Regions from separate parts of the Sulfuritortus calidifontis genome, predicted to be linked through region 2. Evidence: riboswitches for the same ligand, from Rfam matches in the RefSeq annotation. Region 2 holds a riboswitch; the other holds the start of a gene.
The links. Region 2 has a riboswitch for cyclic di-GMP ahead of EL388_RS09280 (peptidase domain-containing ABC transporter). Riboswitches for the same ligand answer to the same signal wherever they lie in the genome.

Region 1 (5,747 bases), 290 kb from region 2:
CTCTCCTTCGTCATCCTGCCGGTGCTGCCCAACCAGGAATATGGCCCCTACCACGCGCTCAATCCCCATCACATCTGGCTGATGGTGGTATTGATCTCCGGCCTGTCGCTGGTCGGCTACGCCGCCCTGCGCCTGGGTGGCCACCGTTACGGCACACTGCTGACCGGCTTCTTCGGCGGCACCGTCTCCAGCACCGCCACCACCCTGGCTTTCGCCCGCAACAGCAAAGAGAACCCCCATCTCACCGGCATCGCGGCGCTGATCATCCTGATCGCCAACCTGGTCGTCCTCCTGCGCATCTCCATCGTCATCGGTGTGGTCATGCCTGGCCTCTGGCTGCCCCTGAGCAGCATGCTGCTGGGTGGCCTGCTGGCCGGATCGGCCTTCGTCTACCTGCTCTGGCGGCGCCAGGAGGAGCGGCCCGCGCCGCCGGAACTGGTAGTCGCCAACCCGGCCGAGATCCGTTCCGCCCTGAGCTTCGGCGGCTTGTTCGCGCTGGTGCTGTTCGCCGCCGCCTGGCTGAACGATGTGGTCGGCAAGCAGGGCATCTATGCCGTCGCCCTGATCTCGGGCCTGACCGATGTCGATGCCATCACCCTGTCCAGTTTGCGCCTGTACGAGTTGGGCAACCTGGGAACCAAGCAGACGGCGGCGACCATCTTGATCGCCCTGCTCGCCAACATCGTGTTCAAGTGCGCCATGGCCAGCGGCATCAGCGGCCTCGCGCTGGCCCGACAGATCCTCCCGGGCATGGCCGCCGTGGCCGGCGGCCTGGCCGTGGCCTGGTGGTTGATTTAGTTTTCCCGAAACAGCCGGCTCAGGTGAGCAGTTCTTCGGCCCAGATCAGGGCCTCGACATGGGCCAGGTTGACCTCTTCGGCGGAGCGGCCGACCCGGCCGGCCAGCGCCTCGACCGCCTCCTGATCGAACCCCTCGCAGGCCTCGGCCAGCAAGAGATAGGGCGCGTAGGCCCCGCTACGCTGAAGCAGGCCGTCGACCACGCCCTGTGGCAGATGCAGGCCGTCGATGGCGCGCTGCATGGGCAGATTGAGCAGGGCATCGATCAGCGAAAGCATGCCCAGGATGAACAACCGGCCGCGCTCGGCCATGGGCACCTGGCCCTTGCCCAGGTTCTCGACCAGCCGCGCACGCACCACCGCGTTTCTCAGCAGGGCCTGGCTGCGGGCGTCCGATTCGCCACCGGCGAACAGGAGCAAGGTCAGCCAGCGATACAACTGCTCGTGACCGAGGTACATCAGGGCATGGGCAATCGACTGGATGGGCTGGTTCAGCATCAGGGCGGGCGAATTGAGATAGCGCAACAGCTTGTAGCTCAGCCCGGCATCGGTTTTGAATTTCGCCTCGACCTCGGCGATCTCGGCGCCATTCATCACGCTGTTGAGCAGGTCCATGAGCCGGGCCCGACTGCCATACAGGCGGTGCGCCGCGGCCGGCTGCAGGCTGGCCAGGTGATAGCCCTGGAACAACTGGAAACCGGTCTTCTTGCAGGCCCGGAATGCCTCGTCGGTATCGACCCCGGCGGCAACGATGCGAGCGGCCGGATATTGGCCGCGAGCGCGGTCGTAACGCTGCGCCAGCGCCAGGGCATCGCCCTGATTGACGTCGATCCGCACATAGCGCCAGATCGCCGCCGGCAGGGCGGCGGCTGCGACGCTGTCTTCGTCGTTGAGGGCCAGGCGCGCACCGAGGCTGGCGAGATCGAGCAGGCGATCCCGGCCGGCCGTCGACAGCGCGGCAAGGTCGCGCACCACGAGCACGATGCTCGCAGGCAAGCGATCGAGGGACAGGCCGGTCAGGCTGGCGGCATCGACCGCGAGGAAGCTCAGATAGCGGTCGCCCAGGGCCTGCTGCAGGCCCGAGGTGCGGGCACTGGCCAGCAGCCATTCGTCGCGCATCTGCTGCAGGCTTTGCGCCCCGGCCGCCACCGGCACCGGGACGTTTTTCTGCACGCCGAACTCATAGCCGATCAGCCGGTGTCCGGCGTCGAGAATGGGTTGCCGGGTCAGAAAGCGCAGCGGGCCGGAAGCGCGCGCTGGCGATTTGTCCGTGCCGCTGCGCCCAAGCAATTGCAAATGACTCGCCGGCATCTCCTTTTTCACCATGATCAAGCCACCTTGCTGTCGGGGTTCGCCTTGGTTTCGGCTGTCTTGTTCCGGGTGGCGCGCATCAACGTGGCATGGCATTTCACCAGGTCGCCGAAGAACTTGCCGCGCACTTCGCTGGCCAGGTTGGCCTGCGCCATCAGCCCCTGAAGGCGCTTGAGCAAGCCCGGCAGGGCGGCGGCCAGCTCTTCACGACGCTGCCGCCAGCCGGCCGGCTCAAGGCTGCCGATCAGGTCGGCCAGAATTTGCGCTGCCTCTGTGGCATCAGTCTGGCGCACCAACTCGGGTCCGTGCATCAGCAGGAAGGATTCCATGGCACCGGGGATGCGGCGGCCTTCGAGCGCATGCCGGATCATCGCTTCGGCTGTAGCGGCATCGCCAAACTGGCTAGCGCCATCGACTGCGGCAGCAGGATCCAGCCCGGGCAGCGCGGCCAAAGCCTGACGGAAACCCTCAGCCAGATTGTCCTCACGCTGTTGCAGGCCCTCGATCAGGGTCGCGACCTCGGCCTTGACCGCCACGGTCTGCGCCGCTTCGCAGCCGGCCAGGACGATCAGGGCGTCCAGCAATTGACGCACCGGGTGCGCGCCCTGGCGCAATACGCCCTCGGCATCCTGCAAGGCGGCGCGCAGCACGACCAGCTGCAGACGGCCGATGCGCACCTGCCAGTCGGCGGGCACTGCAGCGGTGAAGACCCGGGCCTCGAACCATCCGGCCGCCCAATCCAGCGCCACCCGATCCGCCGCGCTCAGCTGCAGGCTGGCGGCCTGCTCGATCCGGCGCAGGATCGCCATGCCCGCGGCCAGCGCCCCGGCATCCAGCCCGAGCAGGCGGGCAGCCTCGGCATCGCCGTGCCGCCAGCCAGCCAGCACCTGGGCCAGGGTCTGGCCCTGCGACGGCGTCGGCTGGCTCAACGACTGCCGCATCAGCCAGTTCTGGCAGACGGCGGCGACGGTGCCGGCCTGGCCCTTGGCCGGCAGGCCGAGTTTCAACTCGGGCAGCACCTGGCGCTCGAGCAAGAACTGGTTGAGCGCCTGATAGACCGGCTTGACCTGCTGCGGCAGATATTCGGCCAACAAGGGCAGCAGGCTCTGGCGGATCGCACGGACCAGGCCGGCTTGGCGCATGGCCTCGATGGACGCCGCCCCGATCAATTGCGGCGCCACTGGCGACTGCCGCCAGCCCCGCGTGCCGGTGATGGCATCGAGGCGCCGCTCCAGGCTGTAGAGCTCGCCCTTGCAGGCCGTGGCGATGGCCTGGGCCAGGGTCTCCGGCGCCGCGAAGTCGTAATGCACGTCCTCGTCCATCAGGCCGGGCCGCTGCGCTGGCGCCGTCGCGGTCTGCCCGGCCTTGTCCCCGGCCGGGTCGGACAGCGCGGCATATCGCTCCCTGAACGCCGCTTCCAAATCGCCCCGTCGATGTCGCAGGACACCGATGGCTTGTTCATACAATTCGATCGCGCTGTCCGGCCCCACCCAGGGCCTGGCCTCGATCAGGCCGTTGAGGGCATCGCCCAGTGTCACGGCAAAGGCCGAAGGCAAGCAGGCGACGGCGGCATCGCGGCATTGGCCGACCAGCGCGGCGGCATCCGGCGAAAGTTGATTCAGATTCGATTCCTGCATGGCCCGACCTCCTGACCCGAGAGCGCGATCTTCGGGTCCAAACACCGCTGCGTTGCGGCAAAAATCAGGGCAATGCAAACAGGCGAATGCCTGCGAAGATGGGTGGCGCGCACCAACGCGCCACGTTTGGCCACCTAGCGGTCCCGCTGTCGTAGGGTCGCCCCCTTAGACCGGTAACTTTGCGTCCCCGCCTTTCGACGGGTTTGCCCTTGTAGGTTGCGGAATCGCTTCCGCAGGCGCTATTAAACCTCCTCCCCTGCCGGGGCTGTCAAGCCGCGCGATTACGCAGTTCAACCCTTGATGCAGACCTTGGGCCGCAGGAAGGCCACGCGCCGGGCAAGGCCGGCCTTTTCCGTGGCTTCGGCCACGAGGTCGACGTCCTTGTAGGCGCCGGGCGCCTCTTCCGCCGCGCCGCGCATGGACTTGGTGCGGATCAGGATACCCTGGCCCTTGAGCTGCTCGATCAGTTCCCGGCCGCGCCATTTCTTCAAGGCGGCGTTGCGGCTCATGGCCCGGCCGGCGCCGTGGCTGGCCGAGGACCAGGCGCGCCGTTCGCCCTCGGCCGTGCCGGCCAGCACGTAAGAACCGGTGCCCATGCTGCCGCCGATGATCACCGGCTGGCCCACCGCCTGGTATTCGGCCGGCAGCGCCGGGTGATTGGGACCGAAGGCGCGGGTCGCGCCCTTGCGGTGGACATAGAGCATCCGGTCCTTGCCATCGACCCGGTGTTTTTCCAGCTTGCAGGTGTTGTGCGAGACATCGTACAGCGTGGCCAGATGGCTGCCCGGAATCACCCGGGCGAAGACCGCGCGCGTGAGGTGGGCCAGGATCTGCCGGTTGGCCAGGGCCACATTGATCGCGGCATTCATCGCGCCCAGGTATTCCTGCCCCTCGGGCGAATTGATCGGCGCGCAGGCCAGTTCCCGGTCGGGCAGGACGATGCCCAGCCGACTTGCCGCCTTGGCCAGGGAAACCAGATAGTCGGTGCCGATCTGATGTCCCAGGCCGCGCGAGCCGCAATGGATGGAGACCAGCAGCTGGCCTTCGTGCAGGCCGAAGGCCCGGGCGGCCTGGGTGTCGAAGATCTTTTCCACCACCTGCACTTCCAGGTAGTGGTTGCCCGAGCCCAGGGTGCCCATCTCGCCACGCTGGCGCTTCTTGGCCAACTCGGAGACATTGCCGGGCACCGCGCCGCGCATCTTGCCGTGTTCCTCGATCAGGGCGAGGTCGGATTCACTGCCATAACCCTGATGCACCGCCCATTCGGCGCCGCCCAGCATGACCTGGTCCAGTTCGTGGCTGGACAGCTTGAGCGCGCCCTCCTCGCCCACGCCGGCCGGGATGGCCTGGAACAGGGCGTCGGCCAGTTGGGGAAACTGCGCCGCGGCGTCCTTGAGCTCGAGATTGCTGCGCAGGCAGCGGATGCCGCAGGAAATGTCGAAACCGACGCCGCCGGCGGAGACGATGCCGCCCAAGTCGGGGTCGAAGGCGGCCACCCCGCCGATGGGAAAGCCGTAACCCCAATGGGCATCGGGCATGGTCATGGCCGGGCCGACCAGGCCGGGCAGCTTGGCCACGTTGGTGATCTGGGTCAGCACCATGTCGTCCATGGTCCGCAAGAGCGGCGCGCTGCCGTAGAGCAGCACTTCGGACCGTACCTCGCCCGCCGCCCTGGGCACGGTGAAGCAGTAGTCGTCGAGCTGCCTGAGCCGTGCCATGTCCATGGTCAAACCCTTTTCAATCAGACATCTACGATGCAGCGGGCCAGCCAGCCCTTCGTCCCCTGCTCCACCTTCAGCATAGTCAGCGTGGCGCCCTTCACCTCGGTGCCGCGCTCCGCCCCGGGCCGCCAGGGCATGCCCCAGGCCCGGCCCAGCCAATGCGTGTCTGCGTGTTCCAGCTCGAAGGCGCAGAAGACCAGGCCGCGCAGCCGGGCCTGCGCGAGCAGCTGGTTCAGCCAGGTCACCAGGGCCAGCTCCAGGTCGGCCTCCTCGAACTCGACG
Region 2 (5,747 bases):
GCAGCGATTACATCCTCGAAGCCGGCATGGGGGTGGGCCATGACCAGGTTGTCGTAAACGGTGCCGGAGAACAGCACGGTTTCCTGCGGCACCACACCGAAGGCGGTGCGCAGCTCGTTGGCGGCCATGGTGCGGATGTCTTTGCCGTCGAGCTTGATATTGCCCTCTTGTGGCAGATAGAAGCCCAGCAGCAGTTTAGCCAAGGTGCTCTTGCCGGAACCGGACGGGCCCATGAGCACGGTAAGGTGGCCAGGCTTGAGGGTGAGGTTGAGATTGCGGTAGAGCCAGGGGTGATGCTCGGAATACCGGAAGCCGATGCCGGCCAGATCGATGCGGCCCTGTCCGGCATTCTCCCGCTTGGGCGTGAGGGTGTGCGGCTCTTGCGGCATGTCGAGGATGTCGCCCAGGCGCTTGACCGCGATGTCGGCCTGCTGGAATTCCTGCCACAGGCCGGCCAGCCGGAGCATGGGCTGGCTCATGCGGCTGGCAAACATCTGGAAGGCGACCAGCATGCCGACGGTGAAGCCGTCGTTCTGCATCACCAGCAGGGCACCGACGATCAGGATGGACAGCGTCATCACCTGCTCCACGCCATTGGTGACGACGTTGTAGGTGTTGCCCGCCTGCTTGGCGCTGAAGCCGGCGGCCAGATATTGGGCGAAGAGGTCGCCATATTTGCGGTCGATGTCCGGCTCCATCTGTAGCGACTTCACCGTGGCCATGCCGGAGAGGTATTCGGTGAGAAAGGCCTGGTTGCGGGCGCCAAGCATGAACTGCTTGTTCAGCCGTTCGCGGAAGATGGGCACGACCAGGAAGCTGAGCACACAGATCACCCCGAGCAAGCCGACGGCGATGAGCGAGAGCTGCCAGGAATAGGCGAACATCACCGCCAGGAAGATCAGCAGGAACGGAAAGTCGAGCAACAGGGTGATGGCGGCGCCGGAGACGAACTCGCGAATGGTCTCCACCCCCTGCAGGCGGGCAACCAGAGTGCCGGTAGGCCGGTGCTCGAAATAGGGCATGGGCAGCCGCAAGAGGTGGCGGAAGACCTGGCTGCCGAGCACGGCGTCGATGCGGTTGCCGGTGTGCAGCACCAGGTATTGCCGCAGCCAGCTCATGACCGTGGTGAAGACCAGGAACATGATCAGGGCAATGCCGATGACCCAGAGGGTGCTCTGGGTCTGGTGCACCACCACCTTGTCGATGATGACCTGGGTGAATACCGGCGTGGCGAGGCCGACCAACTGGATGGCCAGCGAGGCCAGCAGTACGTCGCGCCAGATGAGTTTGTGCTTGAGCAGTTCAGGTATGAACCAGCTGAAGCCGAATTCCTTTTTCTCGGTCTCGAAGCCAGGAATCTCTTCTGCCTTGCCCTCCCCCACCGATTCTTTGGTCACCAGCACCAACTCGGGCTCGAACCAGGCGGCGGCCTCCCCGGCCGGCAAGCTCTCCGGCGCCTGGGCGCCGGGGCGGAAGTAGAGCAACTGACCGGCCTCGCTGTTTAGAATGAGGACGGGGACGCTGGGCTGAGCCGGGGCACCGTGGTCTGCACTGGGCTCGCTCTCAATTTCAGCCAAGTCGGCAGTGGGCTCGGCCAGGGTAAGCTCGCCTTCCTTGCCGCCCTCAACGACATCTGCGGCGTGTTGGGGGGTCGCACGAATGAAGGCGATGGCGGGCAGCGGCAGGCCTTGCCAGTCCACGCCGGGCAATTCACGGTTACCGGTCTTGAGACCTAATGAACGCGCCGCCTCGTGGAAAGTGGCCAGGGTGTAGGGTGGCGGAAACTCCTGGGCGATGAGTGCCGCATCGAAGGGGATGCGATAGCGGTTGCACAAGCTACCCAGCAGCCAGAGCAGTTCGTCGTGCGAGATGGGGTGCAGCAGTGGCTGGGCCTGCGCGTCCGATTGTTCCGCCAAAGACTCTGTTTCCCCGGAGGACGTTTGCGCGGGATCGATGTTGCAGGTATTTGTTTCAGGGCCGCTGGCGACAAGCCGCGCAAGCGCCTGATGCGCTGCCCGATAGTGTCTTGCGATGACCGACGCAATAAAGCGCGCTGACAAATGGGCAAGACTCACCGCCCAATTGCCGCGCCCGCCGATCCTTCCCTGAATCGTTGTTCGCATTCCCACCCCATATTGCCGTTCATTGCCGGCATTTAGTCACTATGTTGGCTGCGCTGCGCCAAGGAACGAACAGCGGCGATTTTAAAACTGTGCAGCTCGACAACGCACAGCCTGCCTTCTTGGCAATCTCGCCGCCTTGAAACCTGTCCCTCAGGCCGACTATTTTATGCCCATCGCTCGATGGATTTGCCCTTTTCAAGGACGAACACATCCTAAATCCGGCCCAGGAAAAGCGTCAATTACGTAGCACTGCTTATCTAGAAAGGCTATATACCAGCGGAAAGCATGCCTCGCCCGCTCAATGGCAGATAGCGGCTGGTGCCGGCAGCCTGACTCGAACAGACAACCTACCGCTTACAAGGCGGTTACTTTCTTGACCACCCCCCTAAGGGGAGGGTCGCACGTTCGATTCGTGCCGGGGGCGCCAATTTCGCCCATCCGTTCAGGCGAAGGCCATCAGCTCCTTGAGCTTCTTCTTGGCCGCGCCCGAGGCGAGCACCTCGCGCGCCTTGGCTATGCCGGCTGCCAGCGAGTCGGCGACGCCGGCGACATAGATCGCCGCGCCGGCGTTGAAGGCGACGATGTCGTGTTCGGCCGATTCCAGGTCGTCGAAGGCGCGCATGAAGCGCAGCTTGGCCTCGTCGATGTCGGCCACGGCGAGTTGCTCGGACGGGCAATGGACCAGGCCGAAGTCGGCCGGCTGCACGGCGTATTCCTTGATCTCGCCATCCTTCAGTTCGGCGACGAAGCTGACGCCGCCCAGGCTTAGCTCGTCCAGGCCATCGGCGGCATGCACCACCAGGACATGGCGGCTGCCCAGTTCGCGCAGCACGGCGGCCAGGAGCGGCACCAGGTCGCGGTGGAAGACGCCGAGCACCTGGTTGGGCGCGCCGGCCGGGTTGGTCATGGGGCCGAGCAGATTGAACAGGGTGCGCACGCCGAGTTCGCGCCGCACCGGGGCGGCGTGCTTCATGGCGGAGTGGTGATGGGGCGCGAACATGAAGCCGACGCCGATCTCGCGCACGGCCTGGGCGATGCGCTCGGGCGGCAGATCGACCTTGATGCCGAGCGCCTCCAGCACGTCGGCGCTACCGCACTTGGACGAGACCGAACGGCCGCCGTGCTTGGCCACATGCGCCCCGGCCGCCGCCGCGACGAAGGCCGCGGCGGTGGAGATGTTGAAGGTGTGGGCGCCGTCGCCGCCGGTGCCGCAGGTGTCGACCAGGTGATCGACGCCCGCGAGCGGCACCTTGGTCGACAGCTCGCGCATCACCTCGGCGGCGGCGGCCAGCTCGGTCACGGTCTCGCCCTTGATGCGCAAGGCCATGATGGCACCGGCGATCTGGGCCGGGGTGAGGCCACCGGTCATGATCGCGCGCATCAGATCGTGCATCTCCTCGCGCGAGAGATTCTCGTGCGCGATCAGCTTGGTCAGCAGACCGGGGTAGTTCAGGCTCATCGCACGGTCTCCTTGAGAAAGTTCGCCAAGAGCTCGTGGCCATATTCGGTCAGGATCGATTCCGGATGGAACTGCACGCCCTCCACCGCCAGGGTCTTGTGGCGCACGCCCATGATCTCGCCGTCCTCGGTCCAGGCGGTGATCTCCAGGCAGTCGGGCAGGCTCTCGCGCTCGATCACCAGCGAGTGGTAGCGCGTGGCGCGGAAGGGATTGGGCAGGCCGCGGAAGACGCCGATGTCCTTGTGCTGGATCATCGAGGTCTTGCCGTGCATGAGCTGTTTGGCGTGCACGATGCGGCCGCCGAAGGCCTGGCCGATGCTCTGGTGGCCCAGGCAGACCCCCAGGATCGGCACCTTGCCGGCCATGGCCTTGATCAGCGGCACCGACACCCCGGCCTCGTTCGGCGTGCAGGGCCCGGGTGAGATCACGATGCGGTCAGGCTTGAGCGCCGCGATGGCATCGAGGTCGATCTCATCGTTGCGGAAGACCTTCACCTCCTCGCCCAGTTCGCCGAAGTACTGCACCAGGTTGTAGGTGAAGGAGTCGTAGTTGTCGATCATCAGGAGCATTATTCGATCTCCCCTTCGATGCCGGCCAGGGCAAGCTCGGCCGCGCGCAGCACGGCGCGCGCCTTGTTGCGGGTCTCGGTCCATTCGTTGTCGGGCACCGAGTCGGCGACGATGCCGGCGCCGGCCTGGACGTAGAGGGTCTGATCCTTGATCACCGCGGTGCGGATGGCGATGGCCAGGTCCATGTCGCCGTTGAAGCCGAGGTAACCCACGGCGCCGGCGTAGATGCCGCGCTTGGTCGGCTCCAACTCGTCGATGATCTCCATTGCCCGCACCTTGGGCGCGCCGGACACGGTGCCGGCCGGGAAGGTGGCGCGCAGCACGTCCATCGCGTTGAGGTCGGGTTTCAGCTTGGCCTCGACGTTGGACACGATGTGCATGACGTGGGAGTAACGCTCGATCACCATGTTCTCGGTGACCTTGACCGAGCCGGTCTGGGCGACGCGGCCGGCATCGTTGCGGCCGAGGTCCATCAGCTGCACGTGCTCGGCCAGCTCCTTGGGATCGGCCAGCAGTTCCTGCTCGAACTTCAAGTCCTCCTCGCGCGTGACGCCGCGCGGCCGGGTGCCGGCGATGGGCCGCACGGTGACGGTGTCGCCCTCCAGCCGTACCAGGATTTCCGGCGAGGCACCGACCACATGGAAGTTGCCCATGTCGTAATAGAACATGTAGGGCGAGGGGTTCAGGCTGCGCAGGCTGCGATAGAGGGACAAGGGATGCGCCTTGAACGGCCGGCTCATGCGCTGGGAGAGCACCACCTGCATGATGTCGCCCTCGACGATGTATTTTTTGGCCTTGTCCACCGCGGCCTTGAAGCCGGCCTCGCCGAATTCGGACACCGCCTCGGCTGCCTCGCCCCGCTCGCCCGCAGGCGGCGTCACCGGTTTGCGCAACTGGCCCGCCAACTCGCGCAGACGCGCCTGGGCCGTGACATAGGCCTCGGGCTGCATCGGGTCGGCATAGACGATCAGGCTCAACTGGCCGGACAGGTTGTCGACCACGGCCAATTCATCGGTCAGCAGCAGCAGGATGTCGGGCGTGCCCAGCACGTCCGGCTTGTGCGTGTGCGCGAGCTTGTTCTCGATATAGCGCACGGTGTCATAGCCGAAGTAGCCGCACAGGCCACCGGGGAAACGCGGCAGCCCGTGGGGCGCGGCGGCCTTGAACCGCCGTAGATACTGCTCGACGAAGGCGAGCGGATCGGCCGCATCGCACTGCTCGACCTGCTTGCCCTCCTGCTCGACGCTGACGAAATGCCCGTGCACCCGGAGCACGGTGCGCGCCGGCAGGCCGATGAAGGAATAGCGGCCGAAACGCTCGCCACCGACCACCGATTCCAGAAGATAGGAATAAGGCTGGTTGGCCAGCTTGAGATAGATCGCCAGCGGCGTGTCGAGGTCCGCCGGCAGGCTCTTCACCAGGGGGATGCGGTTGTAGCCCTGGCGGGCCAGGTCGTTGAATTCCTGTTCAGTCATGGTGGTCCTCATGGATATCGGTTGCGATCGATGCAGGCAGGGTCAGTGCCGCCATCGCCATCGCCGATCGAGGGTCATCTCCATGAGGGTCATGTTCACGCCTTGCTGATCAGCTTGCTGG

Region 1: it holds a riboswitch for cyclic di-GMP, as region 2 does, so the genes downstream of both, EL388_RS07995 (DUF1631 family protein) here and EL388_RS09280 (peptidase domain-containing ABC transporter) in region 2, are expected to answer to the same signal.

Annotation. Positions count from the first base shown of each region.
Region 1 covers NZ_AP018721.1:1,520,734-1,526,480, forward strand. The annotation lists gene EL388_RS07985 (MgtC/SapB family protein) at 1-798, shown strand, start outside; gene EL388_RS07990 (EAL and HDOD domain-containing protein) at 818-2,122, opposite strand; gene EL388_RS07995 (DUF1631 family protein) at 2,125-3,744, opposite strand; cyclic di-GMP riboswitch class I at 3,878-3,962, opposite strand; gene EL388_RS08000 (RtcB family protein) at 4,035-5,468, opposite strand; gene EL388_RS08005 (archease) at 5,486-5,747, opposite strand, start outside.
Region 2 covers NZ_AP018721.1:1,807,053-1,812,799, forward strand. The annotation lists gene EL388_RS09280 (peptidase domain-containing ABC transporter) at 1-1,916, opposite strand, end outside; cyclic di-GMP riboswitch class I at 2,242-2,324, opposite strand; gene trpD (anthranilate phosphoribosyltransferase) at 2,566-3,582, opposite strand; gene EL388_RS09290 (anthranilate synthase component II) at 3,579-4,151, opposite strand; gene trpE (anthranilate synthase component I) at 4,151-5,626, opposite strand; gene EL388_RS09300 (phosphoglycolate phosphatase) at 5,722-5,747, opposite strand, start outside.